DNA from 4 places in the Pandoraea sputorum genome. Region 1 is predicted to be linked to each of the others. Evidence: predicted binding sites of a transcription regulator. Region 1 holds the regulator's gene; each other region holds the start of a gene.
The links. The regulator FNR, encoded in region 1, switches genes on or off when oxygen is low (the NO sensors DNR and NnrR bind a similar motif). The targets are predictions, from matches to a motif close to TTGATNNNNATCAA.
Positions count from the first base shown of each region.

Region 1 (4,360 bases):
GAGTGTCTGACGCTCGGCGACCAGCGCGACTGGCGGTTTGTGACGCCGGGCGGCCCGATGAGCGTGCGCGTGTCCGGGCGTCTGGTGTCGGATAACGGGGAGGTACTGCGCGACGCCGTGCTGGCAGGGTTGGGTATTGCGCTGAAGTCGACGTGGGATGTTGCGGCCCATTTGCAGCGCGGAGAACTGGTGCCAGTGTTGCCAGCGTATCCGCTCGCGGAGGAGGTCGCCATCTGGGCCGTCTATCCGAGCCGGGTGTTCGTGCCGCCCAAGACGCAGGCGATGATCGAGTTCCTGCAGGCGCGCTTCAGTCCGGTGCCGTACTGGGAGGCGCAGTGGCCTGCGGCGGGGGATTAAGGTCCGATGAGGGCTGACGGGGGGGCTGATGAATGCCGACGAATGCCCATTAGGCCCGCTCAATGGAGCCGATGCGTCCTCGGCAACTGCGAGCCGGTGTCTTCGTGACCGATGGCCGGGCTGGCATGATGTAGCACCAATCGCCAACCGTCGGCTTCTTTCAGATAGACGTTCGTGGCGAGCACGAAAGCGAAGCGCGCTTCCGGCCGACTCTCGACCTGAATCTGCTCAAGAACGTTGTGAACGGCGCACAACGGATTGTGGGCCACTTGAAGTTGATTCGCCGTCACTTGCAAGCCGCCTTTGGCGAGGACCTCTTGCCAGCTTGCTCTGACCGCCGCCGGGCCGACGTGCCGTGGCCCCGCAGGGTGAATGCACACGACTTCCTCGTCTTCCGACCAGACATCCATCAGCAAGTCCGTATCGCCAGCGCGCAGGGCTTCGTAGAACGCATGTTCGGCGTCTTCCGGACTGAGAAATATGGCAGCGGGCATAACGGCGTCCTCCATCGGATACAAGCGCGTGTCGTATGCGTGGTCGCCCTCGACCGACAGGCGGGGCGGCGAACGCGCCGATTATGGAGCGTTTGCCGATGCTTGTCGAACGTCGGTCCTTTTGATCTGGCGCAAGGCACCGGGAGGGCCGGGCCGGTAGCTTATCGGTAACGGATCAGTAGCGAATTGGCGACAGATCGGCAACGCGAGAAAGTCGCAGCGCAGAGGGTGCGGGGTTGTGTGGGGATGTGTGAGCGGGGGCGCTCCGCACCCCCGGCAACCGGATCAGCAGTGCTGCACGCCGGCGAGTTCGCGCAGGGCGGCGCCGTCGATGATCTTGACGTGGCGTTGACGGATTTCGATCATCCCATTCTGCGCGAAACGCGAGAACAGGCGGCTGACCGTTTCCAGTTTGAGACCCAGGAAGCTGCCGATTTCCTCACGGCTCATACGCAGCACGAATTCGTTGGCAGCGTAACCCCGTGCGGACAGGCGCTCGGAGAGGTTCAGCAGGAAGACGGCCAGACGCTCCTCGGCGCGCATCGTCCCCAGGGCGAGCAGTTGCTGGTGCTCGTTGCGGATTTCCTGGCTCATCAGACGATGCAACTGGCGTTGCAGCGACGGCACCTGGCGTGAGAGCGTCTCAAGCTCGCCGAAGCGGGCGATGCACAGTTCGCTGTCTTCGAGCGCCACAGCGGTGCTCGGGTGATGGTTGTCGGCCACGGCGTCGAGGCCGATCAGTTCGCCCTGAAGGTGGAAGCCGACGACCTGTTCGCGGCCGTCGGGGGCCGTGACACAGCTTTTGAGTGACCCGAAACGAATGCCGTAGACGGCGGTGAGGTCATCGTTGGCGTGATAAAGCACTTCGCCCTTTTTGAGGCGGCGGCGCTCGCTCACGAGTGCGTCAAGTCGTTCCAGCTCCGGCTCAGGGATGCCGACGGGCAGACAGAACTGCCCCAGCGAGCACGTGGAACAACGAGGCTGGGCAACCGGGATGGGGTTGCCGGGAATGCGACCGATGTCGGTGGTCATGGAGGCCCCTGAAGTTATTTCGAGAGTTTACCATGAGGCGTCGACCCTTCGTTTCGGCAGCCGGGACGTCAAGGTTTGTGACGGCGCTTTACGGGCGTGGATGTTTCAGTAATAATTGCGCACATACCGGACGTCCGTCTTGCCGCACTATCGGCCTGGGCGTTTTCCCGGCAGGTCGTTTCGAAGCATTCTGGTCGCGCCGCCGTCACTACGACCGAACACAATAGGGCGCGCGCTTATGCGAAACGGTAGTCTTCTATCGACGACCGTTTTCTGGTTCCAAGCATCCATTTATTCCTGATACCGGGTTGCCAAGCCCCCGGTCTGCATAGTCGCACATGAATACCCAAGAGGCGAAACTCGTCCTCGAGACCGCGTTGATTTGCGCGCAGGAGCCGCTCAAGGTCGGCGATCTGCGTAAGCTCTTCAATGACGCCGTGTCTGGTGACACGGTGCGTGCGCTGCTCGAGGAAATCCGCGTGCAATGGGATGGCCGAGGTGTGGAATTGGTGGCGTTGGCCACCGGCTGGCGTTTCCAAAGCCGTCCGCGCATGCGTGAATACCTTGACCGCCTCAATCCGGAGAAGCCGCCGAAGTACTCGCGCGCTGTGATGGAGACGCTGGCGATCATTGCTTACCGTCAGCCGGTCACGCGTGGCGATATCGAAGAGATTCGCGGCGTGACGGTCAATACGCAGATCATCAAGCAGCTCGAAGATCGTGGCTGGATCGAAGTGATCGGTCATCGCGACGTGCCGGGACGCCCCGGTCTGTACGCGACGACCAAGGACTTCCTTGACGACCTCGGCCTGCGCGCGCTCGATGCGTTGCCGCCGTTGGAAGACCCGGCCGCGCAGGCGCAGATCGATCTGCTGGCGCAGCAGAACATCGAGTTCGGTGAGCGTGCCGAGGGCGAAGAAGGCGAAGCGCAAGCCTCGGACGACGCGCCGGTGGCCGATGCCGAGGCGCTGGCCCGTCTGGCGCAATCGCGTGCCGACGATCTGCCGCTCGCGCAGGGGCTGCCGGAAGGCCAGCGCCCGCTACCGGTCGGCGGCGACGCACTGTCGGAAGACGCGCTGCTCGATGCCGTGCTGGCCGAAGGCGAAGTGCAGGCATCCACCGATGTTGTGGCGCTCGACGCCGATGCATCGACAGAGATTTCGTCCGATGTGGCGGAACTCGCGGACACGGGGCACGTCAGTGAGCAGGGCGACGCCGATGAGACGGTGCGCAGCAAGGAAGATGGGGAGGACGATGCATCGTTCGCAACCCGTGATGCCGAAACTGCCGTAACCGTCAAAGCGCTGGGCGATGACATCGTCATCGAATCGGCGGTGTCTGTCGATGCGCAACACGAGGAATTTTCCGAAGTATCGGAATCTGCGGCGCCTACCGGTGACGATTCGCCGCAAGATGTGCAGAGCGTCGGTATAGAAGAAGGCGCGCAAGAAGGTGCGACGCAGTCGGCAGATCCCGCAGCGTCGTTGGCGCAAGAGGTTTCCCCGCACGCTGTCGACCCGGCAGCGAACGAAGCCGCCGCCGGGCAGCCGACGCCCGGTGCGATGGATGACGACGAGAACGACGGGGACGACAAGAGTCTCGTCACTGGTACCTGAGGCGGTGGCGCTCTGCGCCACGCACACCTTCGGGGCCGTTAGCGATAAGAACGAAGTCGCGGCAGGCTTTTGCCGCGCATTCATGGTGCGAACACGGATCAGGGCAGCGACCTAAGCCTGCCCACGACGATCCCGTTTTCCAATGAGGTTGTGTTGAAACAAAACGAAGAATCCCAGGACCTGCACGCACGCGATGCCGGTGCCGAAGCGCGTTCGCCGGAAGGCGAGGGTGGCGATGAAAAGGCGTCGCGCCGCGGTTTGCGCCGTGGCCCGCGCAGTCTGATTGCGCGCCGCCGTGCGGCTCAGCAAGCCAAGCGCGAAGGCGACGACACCGGCGAGTTCGCTGGCTCGGACGCCGCGTCAGGTCAATCTTCCCCCGAGGCTCAGCAAGGCCCGGCTTCAGGTGCCGAAGGCGCGCCGTCTGCCGCGCAGCCACGAGGCCGTGCCAATACGCGCAAGCCGCGTGGCGGCAAGCGTGACGACGCCCAGCAGGCTGCGCAACCGGCACAGGCCGGCGGTGCTGCGCCGGGTGGCCGTCAGCGACGCGGTGCTCAGGGCGCCCAAAATGCGCAGGGTGATCGAGGCGGCCAGGGTGCCGCGAACAAGACGACGCAGGGGCGTGGCCGCAAGGGCCCGGCCGGCGGGGCTCGCAGCGGTGCCGGTGGCAAGGGTGGCGCAGGGAATGCGGGCGACAACGATTTGTTCGCCTTCGTGACTTCCGGTGGTTTCGATGGTGACGACGCCGAGGGCGACAACGCAGCCGCCAAGCGCGGTCGCCGTCCGGCCGATCGTCGCGTGCTCTCACCCGACGACGAAGCGCCGAAGCTGCATAAGGTGCTGGCCGAGGCGGGTATGGGCTCG
Region 1 is NZ_CP010431.2:3,131,562-3,135,921, reverse strand. It holds gene NA29_RS13780 (LysR family transcriptional regulator) at 1-357, shown strand, start outside; gene NA29_RS13775 (YybH family protein) at 417-851, opposite strand; gene fnr (fumarate/nitrate reduction transcriptional regulator Fnr) at 1,137-1,883, opposite strand; gene scpB (SMC-Scp complex subunit ScpB) at 2,222-3,499, shown strand; gene NA29_RS13760 (pseudouridine synthase) at 3,653-4,360, shown strand, end outside.

Region 2 (4,360 bases), 2.3 Mb from region 1:
ACGTCGGGGCAGGCCGGGAGGCAGGCAGAGCAAAACGGGTTCGACAGTAGCCGCCGGCATTGACAGGCAATGGCCGGAAGTCGGGAGGATCAGACGGCGAGGAGCGGTGGCGCGCGCGCTAAGGCGTCGGAGAAACGGGCGCGCGGGAAATGCGGCAGCGGAGCCTGGGGGGCGGCAACGATACCAGCCGGCGCGGCAGGCGGGGGGAGATGGAAAGCGGTGGTGACGAGCGGCTGATGCGTCCACAAGGCGCAATATCCGCACTTCTCCCAGTGATCTGCGGAGTCGAGCGAGTGGCCGTCGTTGCCATGCTCGCTGTGCAGACCCGTGGGCTGGACGTGAGCGGGGGTAGGCGCAGGCGGCGCTTGCGCTTCGTCATGGCCGCTATGGCCGTCGTACACAGGTTCGCGTTGGGCGTCGACGCGCGGCGTGGTGTTCGTGCCCAGCGAGGCCTGCGTGCCCTGCACCGTGCAGTAGACCGCGAACGGATCCGTCTGCATCGCGGCGCGCCATTGCGCAATCGCGGGCATGAGCGCAGCCAGCAGGATCGCCAGCAAGGCGATCCCGATTGCGACGCGATGCTGACGAAGCTTGCGCATGCTGGGCCGGATTAAACGGATAGACGAAAAATAAGGGAATCGCCGGGCTGTCTGACGGATCAGCCCGCGAGAGCGTCCCACGATTACGTCATAAGGTCATCACGTAATCAGCTAACCGCGTGGGTTGCCACGAACGCAAAAACGCGGCAAAGACGCGGATCAGGCGGCTCTCGGGAAAGCAGGCATTGTAGGGGGTGTTGTCGAGGGGCGTAAATGCTTTGCGTTTTCATGTAGGGACGACGCGACAATTTGCCGCATCGTCCGATGGAACCAAAAAAAGGAGCGCCACGGCCCCCCGGCACGTGGCGCCCCACCCCGGATATCAGAACTTCATGCCAACGCCGACGCCGACGATCAGCGGGTCGATGTGCAACGTGCCGAGGTCGGTGCCCGCGAGCGACGTATCGGTCTTCATCCAGATCTTCTTGATGTCGATGTTGAAGAAGAGGTTTTTCGTCATCTGGATGTCCACACCGGCTTGCAGCGCCGGTCCGACACTGTGGTTCTTGATCGAGATGGGCGTACCGCCCGCATTCAGGTTGCTGTTCCAGAAGCGCGTGTAGTTGATGCCCGCGCCAACATAGGGACGCACTTTCCCTGCGTGATTGAAGTGGTATTGCAGCAGGAGTGTCGGCGGCAGCACGTTCACGCCGCCGAGATGCCCGAGGTTCGACGTGAGTTGATGGCGCGACATGCCAAGAATGAGTTCGACGCCGACGTTGTCGAGAATCATGTAAGTGAAATCGAGTTCCGGCACGATGGCGTTGTTGACGGTGACGCCGAGCGTCGGCAGGACGCTACCGCTCGCATGCGAGTCCGGCAGGATGCCGATGGCGCGCACGCGCGCGAGGATGTCGCCAGCATAGATGCCTTGCGAGCTGTCCTTGATGAAACCGAAGGTCTTCGTGGTGGCCGGATTATCGGTGGCCGGTGCGGTGCTTTGTGCGAATGCGGATGCGCTGAAAAGGGCGGCACCGGTCGCCAGTGCGGCGGCGAGAGCCGTGGCGCCGAGGGAGTGCTTCATGATGTTGTCCAAAGTCGTGTGTGAGCACGACCGATGGTAGAAGCACGATGCGCTGCGGAACTTGATGCGCGTCAAGACAGAGACAGCGCGCACGTGTGATGCGACAAACTGTCGCGCGCCACGGTTTTGGTAGGATGCGGACTTTGCCACGCATTCCCCCATCGTGAAGCGCCCGATTTCGTCGCTGTTTTCTTCGCTGCTGCATGCCGTCGCCCAAGCAGGCCGGCGGGGTCTCCGCCTTTTGCAACCGCTGTCCCCGTATGCGGCGCGCGCCTGGCATCACCTGCGCCATCCTACGCGTCGCGGTGTGCTGATCGCCATGGCGGCGCTGCCTTCTCTGCTCGTCGCTTACACACTGATCCTGATTCCGTTCACGCCGAGTATTCGCGACATCCGTCGGGCGAAAGTCGACCAGCCTGCGCAGGTCCTGTCCGCCGACGGTAAGCTGCTCGCCGAGTTCCGGCCGTCGAATCGCGAGTGGGTGGCGTTGAAAGATATCTCGCCCAACGTCGTCAAGGCGCTGGTGTCGACGGAAGACCATCGCTTTTATGAGCATCACGGCATCGATCTGAAGCGTACGGCGGGGGCGGCGCTGCGCACGTTCTCCGGTGACCGTCAGGGTGGCTCGACAATTACGCAACAGCTCGCCCGCAATTTGTACCCGGACGACATCGGCCGCGCCCCGACGCTCACTCGCAAACTCAAGGAAGCGATTACCGCGCTCAAGATCGAGGCGCTGTACACGAAGCCCGAGATTCTCGAGACGTATCTGAACACGGTGCCCTTCCTGTACAACGCGTACGGCATAGAAATGGCCGCGCGCACGTACTTCGACAAGTCTGCCGATCAGTTAGATGTTGTCGAAGCCGCCACGCTCGTCGGCATGCTCAAGGGCAACAGCTATTACAACCCGGTGATCAATCCCGAGCGCGCATTGCAACGCCGTAACACGGTGCTTGCGCAGATGGTGAAGTTCGGCGATCTCGATGCGTCGAAGCTCGCGGCGCTGCAAAAGCGGCCATTGCGCGTCGACTTCGAACGTCAGACGGAAGAGCCGGGGCCCGCACCGCACTTCGCACAGCAATTGCGTAAGTGGCTCATCGGTTGGGCGGATCGCCACGACTACAACATTTACTCCGACGGTCTGGTGGTGCACACCACCATCGACGCTCGCTTGCAGTCGATGGCGACGCAGGCGCTCACGCGTCAGGCGAATCAATTGCAGGGCATTGCCGACGCGAACTGGTCGGCGCGCGGCGGTTGGCGCGACAGTACGGCGCTGGTGCAGTCGTTCGTGCGCGAGACGGCGGAATACCGCAACGCCGTGGCCGGGGGCGAAGCGCCCGAAGCGGCGATGAAGCGTCTGTTCGCCGACAAGACGTTCATGCAGAACCTGCGCACGACGAAGACGCGCGTGCAAGCCGGTTTCCTTGCCATCGATCCGCGCACCGGCGAAATCCGCGCGTGGGTCGGCAGCCGTGACTTCACGACCGACCCGTTCGATCACGTGCAGCAAGCGCGTCGTCAGCCGGGTTCCACGTTCAAGCCGTTTGTGTATGGCGCGGCCTTCGTCAAGGGACGCAAGCCGGACGACACCATCGTCGATCAGGTCGTGGAGATTCCGCTCGCAGGCGGCGAAATCTGGCGACCCAGCGACGACACCACGCCGACGAACAAGCCGATGAAGCTCGCCGACGCGCTGGCGCAATCGCGCAATACCGTCACGGCGCAGTTGATGCAGGATGTCGGACCGTCGCGGGTGGTCGGCCTCGCTCGCGCGATGGGAGTGCGCGAGAGCAAACTCGATCCGGTGCCGTCGCTGGCGCTGGGCACGAGTCCCGTCTCGCTCAAGGAGATGGTCGCGGCCTACGGCACGATCGCCGATGGCGGCGAATACCGCGAGCCGACGATGGTGACCGAGATCACGAACAGCGAAGGCGAAGTGCTCGCGACGTTCTCACCGGCGAGACCTGAGCGCGCGCTCTCGGAGAACGACGATTACACGCTGCTCGACACTATGCGCGGTGTCATCAATCGCGGAACCGGCAATGCGATTCGCACGCGCTTCGGCATTCGGGCCGACGTCGCTGGCAAGACCGGTACCACACAAGACAACGCGGACGGCTGGTTCATTCTGATGCAGCCGCAACTGGTCGCAGGGGCATGGGTCGGCTTCAACGACAGCCGCATCACGTTGCGCAGCGATTACTGGGGGCAGGGCGCGCACAGCGCGTTGCCGATTGTCGGGGATGTTTTCTCGCGTGCGTTGCGCGCGAAGGTCATCGACGGCAGCGCGAAGTTCGAAGCGCCTGACAATCACCACTGGTACAGCGACTGGTGGACGCGCGCCTCGGCGTGGGTGACGGGCCTCTTCGCGAAGCAACCTGAGCCCAAACCCAAAGCGCCGGTGAAGCGTCAGCCGACCCCGGTTCCTGCACCGGCGCCAGCACCGTCGGTCTTGACGCCGGAAGCGGCCAGCGACAGCGGCCCGTTGCCGGTGCCGGTCGCATCCGCTGTGCTCGCGCAGCCCCAGTACACGCAACCCGCGAGTGCCTCACAAGGTACGACCATCCCGGGCGTGCCTGGCGAGTGGAACGGACCGGGAGGTTCGTCCGGGACGGGGGCGGGTGGGGCATCGATACCGGTCACACCGTCGGTGCCGTCCACACCGTCAACGTCGCCTGGCGGGATCATGCTGTCCCCAACGGCCGCACCACAAAGCCCGGCCCCCGCACAG
Region 2 is NZ_CP010431.2:803,408-807,767, forward strand. It holds gene NA29_RS03665 (DUF2946 family protein) at 90-599, opposite strand; gene NA29_RS03670 (OmpW/AlkL family protein) at 922-1,623, opposite strand; gene NA29_RS03675 (penicillin-binding protein 1A) at 1,820-4,360, shown strand, end outside.
Region 2: NA29_RS03670 (OmpW/AlkL family protein) is a predicted target of FNR. The motif match lies at 1,685-1,698, and genes of this name have one in related genera.

Region 3 (4,360 bases), 2.8 Mb from region 1:
CTCGCGCACGCAGCGAAGTATCAGGCAGCGCTTGCCGAGGGCAAGCTGCTCGCCCCGGCGAAGTCGATGGCGCAGATGCAGCAGATCGTGTTCAACGACTATGTCGACGCGACGCTCGCGGGTGTGTTCATGTTCGTCGTGGTCGCGGTCGCGGTGTTCGGGGTACGGACCATCCTCATTGCTCGTCGGGAGAACAAGCCGACGGCTCAGGAAACGCCGTTCGAGCCGATGCCCTCCGGGCAGCGGGTCTGAGCACGGCAGACGTTTGGACGCACAGCGGAGGACACCCCATGCTCGATGAAGTCGGCAAGGTCGGACGATATCTGGGACAAGCCATGCGATTGATGGTCGGCCTGCCCGATTACGACACGTACGTGGCGCACATGCAGGCCACGCATCCGGATCGGCCGGTCATGAGCTACGAGGCGTTCTTCCGCGAACGGCAGGAAGCGCGCTACGGCGGCAAGAGCGGTGGCCGTTGCTGCTGAAGGCAACAGCGCATCCGAACACGGCATCGATCATCCTTCGATGCCGTCGAGAATGAGAAACGCCCGGTGGAGATCCCACCGGGCGTTTTCCTTTTATGTGACGGCTTGCGTGACCCGGCACCTACGTTCTGTCGACGTCACATCACCTTGGCGCACCGCGCGTTGGCGGCGCTGCGGCGGTAGCCGTCGAACACTTGCGCCACCACACGCACGAGCAGGCGCCCGGCAGGCAGCACGCGCAGTCCGTGCGCATCGATGGCCACGAGCCCGTCTGCCGCGAGATCGGCCAACTCGCCGAGTTCGCTCGCGAAGTAAGCGACGAAGTCGATGTCGTGGGCGTCTTCGATTGCGCTGAAATCCAGCGCCATGTGACACATGAGTCGCGAGATGACATCGCGCCGGATGTGGTCGTCCCGATCGAGTTGCACGCCGCGCGCAATCGCCAGCCCGCCCGCGTCGATGGCGTCGTAATACGTTTTGAGGGTTTTGGCGTTCTGCGCATAGCTGTCGCCGACACGGCCGATGGCCGACATGCCCACGCCAATGAGATCGCAATCGGCCCGCGTGCTGTAACCCTGGAAGTTGCGATGCAGCGTGCCAGCCGCTTGCGCGAGGGCGAGTTCGTCGTCGGGGCGCGCGAAGTGATCCATGCCAATGTAGACGTAACCGGCTGCGGTCAGCCGCGCAATGATCGTTTGTAGCAGCGCAAGTTTTTCGGGACCGTCCGGCAGTGCGTCGGGCAGACAGCGCTGCATCTTGAACTGCTCGGGCAGATGTGCGTAGCTGAAGACCGACAAACGCTCCGGGGCCATCTCGATGACGGCATCGAGCGTATTCGAGAAGGAGGCGGTTGTCTGATGGGGCAGGCCGTAGATCAGATCGAAATTGACCGACTTGAAGCCGCAACTGCGTGCGGCGTCCAACGTCGCTTCGACGAGCGCGCGCGGCTGCACACGGTGAATCGCTTCCTGAACACGCGGATCGAAGTCCTGCACGCCGATGGAGAGCCGGTTGAAGCCGAGGGCCCGCAGCGCGCGAATGGACGCCGGTCCCGCGCTGCGCGGATCGATCTCGATGGCGTATTCGGCGCTGTCGTCGGGCGTCATGACAAAGTGACGGCTGATCGCGTCGACGAGCGAGGCGATCTGTTCCAGTGAGAGGAACGTCGGGGTGCCACCGCCCCAGTGCATCTGTGCGAGCGTGCGGCCCGCGCCGAGCAACGACGCCTGACGCGCGAGTTCCGCATGAAGCCGCGCCACGTAGGCTTCTGCATGCGAGCGATTGTTCGTCACGATCTTGGTGCACGCGCAGTAGAAGCACACCGTGTCGCAAAACGGCACGTGCAGATACAGCGAGACCGGTTTGCCGGTGCGCTTGGATTGCGCGGCGGCGCGGGCGTAGTCGCCGACACCGAAATCGTCGTGGAATTGCAGCGCGGTCGGATACGAAGTGTAGCGTGGTCCGTTTACGTCGTAACGGCCGAGCAGACGGGCGTCGAACTGAACAGGACTGGCCGATGCCAGAGACGACGGCGCCGTGCGGGAAGATGCCGCTGCGCGGGACTGACAGCGAGAATGCCCGGGATCCTCTCCCAAATTGCGGGACGTGCAGCCCGGGCACGGTTTGCTGGCATGCGGATCGTCAGGCGAACTGGCGCAAGGCGTCGACAAAATGGGAAGGGGGTTCATGACGAGGCCCGAAACAATAGGAGACACTCGACTCTAGCCCCGGCACGCGCGGCGCGCCGTGACCTGCGTCAAACAGCCGGGTCGGCGGCATGCAAGCCGCGTGAGACGCCTGCAATGCGGGACGTCGTTGCGCGAATTGCCGCATTGGAAGTGGATTCTTGCGTCGCGGTGCGCACGCGGCACGCCTGACGTGCACCGAAATCATTGCCGCGGCAGGCAATTTTTTGTCGTCTACGGTAAGCTAGCGCCTTATTGAAGTCCCCGCCGTGTCGACAGCCCTGGCGGCACGCGCGAGGCTCGCCCCGGAACCGCCGGGGCGGCGGTCCGACCGGTGCCCGCGGGTTTTGGCGAGTTTCCCCAGGTATCCGCAGTGCTGGCAGCTTGCCGGTCTGCCCATACGCGCATACGCCCTATGCGCTTCTGCCGGAACGACGCGGCACATCACGATTGGAAACAACATGGACCGTCTGCAATCGATGCGCGTTTTCGTCAAAGTCGCCGATAACGGGAGTTTCGCCCGTACGGCCGCCCAGATGGACTTGTCCGCCGCTGTTGTCACGCGGCACGTCGCAGAACTTGAATCGCATCTCGGCGTTCGCTTGCTCAACCGCACCACCCGCAGCCTGTCGCTGACCGGCGCCGGTCAGGTGTATCTCGAACGCTGCCGGCAGATCATCGATGAAGTCGACGAAGCCGACGCCCTCATCTCCAGCGCGTCACGCGACCCCAAAGGTACTTTGAAGGTCGTCGCGCCCGTGTCATTCGGGGTGCGCAACCTCGCACCGCTGGTCAAGAAGTATCAGGAGCTGCATCCGAAGGTCGTGGTCGATCTCACGCTGACCGACAGGGCCGTCGATCTGGTCGAAGAAGGTTACGACTGCGGCATTCTGCTCACGCGCATGATCAACAGCGAAAGCCTGATTTCGCGTGTGCTCGCGGAGACGCGTGTAATGTTGTGCGCTTCGCCCGCGTACATCGCCGAACATGGTGAGCCGGTCACGCCGCAGGAACTGGGCGAACACGGTGTGCTGGGCCTGCCCAGCGAGTTCTGGAGCGACGACCGCGTGTTTGCCGGCCCGGACGGCGAAGTGCGTGTGCGCGTGCAGAACAAGCTTATCTGCAACAACACGGCGCTTCTGCGTCAGTCGGTGTTGCTCGGGCATGGGATCGCTTTCCTGCCGTCGTACCTGGTGGGGAACGACGTGCGCGACGGCGATCTCGTGGCACTGATGCGCAACTATTCGCAGACACCCATCGACGTCTCGCTCGTCTACCCGAGCCGTAAGTATCTGTCGGCAAAGACGCGTGGCTTCATCGATCTGACGGTCGAGTACTTCCGTCAGAACGAAGGTATTTCGGCCGCCGAGCGCTGGGTGCCACCCAAGATGTCGACCCCTGCCACTGAAATTCAGATGTGACGCAGCCTAAGGGGGCATTAGCGACGCCAGCGACTTGGTGACATTAGCGACTTCAGCAACCTTAGCGGCTGGCTTCGGAAAGCAAAACGGCCACTTCCGTGAGGAGGTGGCCGTTTTTCATTGCCCGAACCGATGAAGCTGCAGCGCTTCATCGGGGACATGACGTACTTAGAACGGTGCGTCGTCTTCGTCGAAGGCGGTGTCGTCGGATTTCGCCGCTGCCTTCTTGGTCGCCGGTTTGGCCTTGGCCGTCGTCTTCTTGGCGGCCGCCTTCTTGGCCGGTGCCTTGGACGCTGCGGTTTTCGACGCCGTCTTGCGTGCGGGCGTGGCCTTCTCGTCGCCTTCGTCACCCTTCGCGTCGCCGTCACCCGCCTTCGCTACGGTCTTCTTCGGGGCTTTCGCCTCGAATTCGAAGCCGATCTTGCCGTCCTTCTGCTTGGCCAGATAAGCCTTGAACGTGCGACCGGTGCGCGACGACTTGAAGTTCGTGAGCAAGTCCGTCTTGCCTTCGGTGAGCAGCTTGTGAATCTGCTCGCGCGTGATTTCCTGCTGGAGAATCACCTTGCCCGACGTGAAGTCGCAGGTCTTCGGATTCGCCACGGCGTTTTCGCACACGTAACGCATACCGTGCTCGAACACACGGCCGTTGCACTTCGGGCAATGACCGACCGGCTCCTGACCCGTGAAGTCCGGGGCTTCGCCATCTTCGTCGCCGTTATCCTGACCGAAGTCGAATTCGAGCTTGTAGCCCATTTCGTCATCGGGG
Region 3 is NZ_CP010431.2:161,356-165,715, forward strand. It holds gene NA29_RS00675 (carbon starvation CstA family protein) at 1-252, shown strand, start outside; gene NA29_RS00680 (YbdD/YjiX family protein) at 291-488, shown strand; gene hemN (oxygen-independent coproporphyrinogen III oxidase) at 626-2,176, opposite strand; gene NA29_RS00690 (LysR family transcriptional regulator) at 2,635-3,594, shown strand; gene NA29_RS00695 (DNA topoisomerase III) at 3,763-4,360, opposite strand, start outside.
Region 3: hemN (oxygen-independent coproporphyrinogen III oxidase) is a predicted target of FNR. The motif match lies at 2,235-2,248, and genes of this name have one in related genera.

Region 4 (4,360 bases), 2.1 Mb from region 1:
CCTGCTCCTGCCATTGCAGCAGCCATTCGTCGCGATAGTGCTGAAAGAAATACTCGCTCTCGACGACCTTCGCCGACAGGTTGACGAGCGCCAGCGTATGAAACTGACTCTGACGCGTCAGATCCGTACTGGTAGACGACACATCGATCACCGCCAGCAGATCGCCCTGCGGGGCGAACACCGGACTCGCCGTGCAAGTGAGCGGCGTATGCAGTGCGCGAAAGTGGTCCTGCTGACAGATGATGACGGGCGCGCGCTCGACGGCGCACGTCCCGATGCCGTTGGTCCCCTCGCAAGACTCGCTCCAGTCCGCGCCCGGCCACAGCCCGGCGCGATGGAAGTCGTCGCGGGTGCCGTCATGCAGACGCGAGTCGACGATCACGCCGTCCGGGGCCGTGAGCAACACGGCCTGGCGCGGGTTCATCAACTGACGTTGCAGACGTTCCAGCACCGGAATGGAAACGTTGCGCAGGCGTTCCATCGCGCTGCGGCGTTCGCGCAATTGCGAGGATTCGAGCACGCGCGGCGCCATGCGCGCGCCCGGGTCGAGCGCGTGCGTGTCGAGACAGCGCCGCCACGAACTGGCGATGTTCGGGTCGGTCGCCACCGAACCCGATGGCAAATGGCCCTGCGCGACGTTCAGCACACGGCGTGCGTGTGCGGCTTGCGTACTGGCTGGCATTGGTCGTCTCCCCCGTGCCGGATGATCTGATGATCTCGTATCGTTCCCGAAGCATCCCCCATGCGCGAGGCGATTGCAATGCGCTATGTCAATCGGAAAACGCAAAGCGATTGACGGAGGTTCTGACGCGCACGGCGCTGTCACAGTCCTGAGACAACGTGTGCCACGTCGCAGGACACAGGTGTCACGGAATCGGTACACACCGAGCTGTCTCGCATGCCGCCAGGGCGCGTCGTTACGCGAATGGCCGGGTCTGGCCCACGACTTGCTTAGTACCGGCCTGCGCAGCCAACGTCCGCGCTACAACGATATCCGGAGACACAACATGAAATACGCCCCACCCGGCACGCCCGGTGCCCTGCTGTCCCTGCAACCGCGTTACGAAAACTTCATCGGCGGCAAGTTCGTGCCGCCCGTCGAGGGCCAGTACTTCACCAACACGTCGCCGGTCACCGGTGCGGTCATTGGCGAATTCCCCCGCTCGAACGGCGCAGACATCGAACTGGCGCTTGACGCTGCGCATGCGGCGGCGGCCAAGTGGGGAAAAACGTCCGTACAAGCCCGCTCGCGCATTCTGCTGCAGATCGCCGACCGGCTTGAATCGCAACTGGAGCGCTTCGCCGTGGCGGAGACGTGGGACAACGGCAAACCCGTGCGCGAGACGCTCGCCGCCGATTTGCCGCTGGCCGTCGATCACTTCCGTTACTTCGCCGGTTGCATCCGCGCGCAGGAAGGCACCGCCGCCGAGATCGACGAGCACACAGCCGCCTACCACTTCCATGAGCCGCTGGGCGTGGTCGGACAGATCATCCCGTGGAATTTCCCGTTGCTGATGGCCGCGTGGAAGCTTGCCCCTGCGCTCGCGGCTGGCAACTGCGTGGTGCTCAAGCCCGCCGAGCAAACGCCGCTCACGATCACGCTGTTTGCCGAACTGGTCGGCGATCTGTTGCCACCGGGCGTCCTCAACATCGTGCAGGGTTTCGGCCGCGAAGCCGGTGAAGCGCTGGCAACGAGCAAGCGCATCGCCAAGATCGCCTTCACGGGCTCGACGCCTGTCGGCAATCACATCCTGACGCGCGCCGCCGCCAACCTGATCCCGAGCACCGTCGAGCTGGGCGGCAAGTCGCCGAACATCTTCTTCGACGACATCATGCACGGCGAGCCGGAGTTCATCGAGAAGGCCGCAGAAGGTCTCGTGCTGGGCTTCCTGAATCAGGGCGAGGTCTGCACATGTCCGTCGCGTGCGCTCGTCCAGGAATCGATTTACGAGCCTTTCATGGAAGTCGTGATGAAGCGGGTCGAGCGCATCAAGCGCGGCGATCCGCTCGATACCGAGACGGCCGTGGGCGCGCAGGCGTCGCAACAGCAGTTCGACAAGATCCTCACGTATCTCGATCTGGCGCGCAAGGAAGGGGCACAGGTGCTGACCGGCGGCGGTATCGAGATGCTCGACGGTCCGCTGGCGTCGGGCTTCTACATCCAGCCCACGCTGCTCAAGGGCGAGAACCGCATGCGTGTGTTCCAGGAGGAAATCTTCGGGCCGGTGGTCGGCGTAACGACTTTCAAGAACGAAGCGGAAGCCCTCGCCATCGCCAACGACACCGAGTTCGGTCTGGGCGCAGGTGTGTGGACGCGCGACATCAATCGCGCCTATCGCATGGGTCGTGGCATTCAGGCTGGGCGTGTCTGGACGAACTGCTATCACCTCTACCCGGCCCACGCGGCGTTCGGCGGCTACAAGAAGTCCGGCATCGGCCGCGAGACGCACAAGATGATGCTCGACCACTACCAGCAGACGAAGAATCTGCTGGTGAGTTACGACGTCAATCCGCTCGGCTTCTTCTGAGCAGTCCCTCTAGTCGTATGTGACCTTGCAGTAGATCAAAGACGCATCGCGCAGCGAGTGCGATGCTGTCTTTGATGCATGCAAAAGATGATTCTGGACACCCCGCCGCGCCATTTGCGCGCGGGGAGTGCCCCTCACAGAACAGATAAGGAGCATGACGATGAGCACGACCTTCTTCATTCCCGCCGTCAACATGATGGGCGTGGGCAGCCTCGACGAAGCGATTGCCGCCCTGCGCCAGTACCATTTCCGCCGCGCCCTGATCGTGACCGATGCCGGTCTCGCAAAAGCGGGCGTAGCCGAGAAGGTGGCGAAGCTGCTGACTCAGCAGGACATTCAATCGGTCGTCTTCGACGGCGCGAAACCGAACCCGACGGTGAGCAACGTCGAAGCGGGTCTGGCGATCCTCAAGCAAAACCAGTGCGACTTCGTGATTTCGTTGGGTGGCGGCTCGCCGCACGACTGCGCGAAAGGGATCGCGCTGTGCGCGACGAACGGCGGTCATATTTCGGAATATGAAGGTGTCGATCAGTCGAAGAAGCCGCAATTGCCGCTCGTCGCGATCAACACCACGGCGGGGACGGCGAGCGAGATGACGCGCTTTTGCATCATCACGGACGAAAAGCGTCATGTGAAGATGGCCATTGTCGACCGCAACGTCACACCGCTGTTGTCCGTCAACGATCCCGCCCTGATGGCAGCGATGCCCAAGGGGCTGACGGCCGCGACCGGCATGGATGCGCTGACGCACGCGACCGAAGCTTACGTGTCGACGGCCGCCACACCGATCACCGACGCGTGCGCGCTCAAGGCCGTCACGTTGATCTCGCAGAACCTGCGTCGTGCGGTGTCGCACGGCGATGACATGACGGCGCGGGAAAACATGGCGTATGCGCAGTTTCTGGCGGGCATGGCGTTCAACAACGCGTCGCTCGGCTACGTACACGCGATGGCGCACCAGTTGGGCGGTTTCTACGATCTGCCGCACGGCGTATGCAATGCTGTCCTGCTGCCGCACGTGGAAGAGTTCAACGCGAGCACCAGCGCGGCGCGTCTGAAAGACATCGCGCAGGCGATGGGCGAGAAGGTTGAAGGGTTGAGCGACGAAGAGGGTGCGAAGGTCGCCATCGCGGCGATTCGCCGGTTATCGAAGGACATCGGCATTCCGTCGGGGCTGGCCGAACTCGGTGCGAAGAAGGACGACGTCCCGACACTCGCCGCCAACGCCATGCAGGACGCCTGCGGGTTCACCAACCCGCGTCGCGCTGAGCAAGCGGAAATCGAAGCGATTTTCCTGCGAGCGTTCTAACCGGGCGCTAACAAAGAAGGCATCGCCCCGGAACAGGGCGACGCCTTCACGGCCTAACGGTTGTTCAGCGCGCGGACTTGAACGATGCCGCAAATTCGGGCAACTGTGTCAGCAGCGCACTATCGAGACCCTGAACCGCAGTCGGGAGGTCGTCCACCATGCGTGCGTAGGTGTTGTAGTACGGCGCGTCGTGCGGCAGTTTGGTATGCGTAGACGAGTAAATGACGTCTTTGGCATCCGGCCCGAGAATCTGCACGCTCAATTTGACGGTCCGCATGAATGCAGCAAGAGAACTCGCGGCGAAATAGTTCTCCGCGAGCGTCGATTGCACATACGCATCCACCTTTTGCTCCGGTGCAGCACCCTCGCGAACGGCCTTGAATTGCTCTGCGGAGACTTCCACAACGTTATAGCCCTGGCGACGGAAGACGTCGATCACGCCGTCCGTCACCTTGCGGTTCACCCCTGTGTCACCGACCCGCTGCGTCACAAGCTCATCGAAGCTCGCCGTGTTCTTCTCACG
Region 4 is NZ_CP010431.2:5,212,668-5,217,027, forward strand. It holds gene NA29_RS23015 (sigma-54-dependent Fis family transcriptional regulator) at 1-682, opposite strand, end outside; gene exaC (acetaldehyde dehydrogenase ExaC) at 1,008-2,528, shown strand; gene yiaY (L-threonine dehydrogenase) at 2,689-3,837, shown strand; gene NA29_RS23030 (hypothetical protein) at 3,902-4,360, opposite strand, start outside.
Region 4: yiaY (L-threonine dehydrogenase) is a predicted target of FNR. The motif match lies at 2,554-2,567, and genes of this name have one in related genera.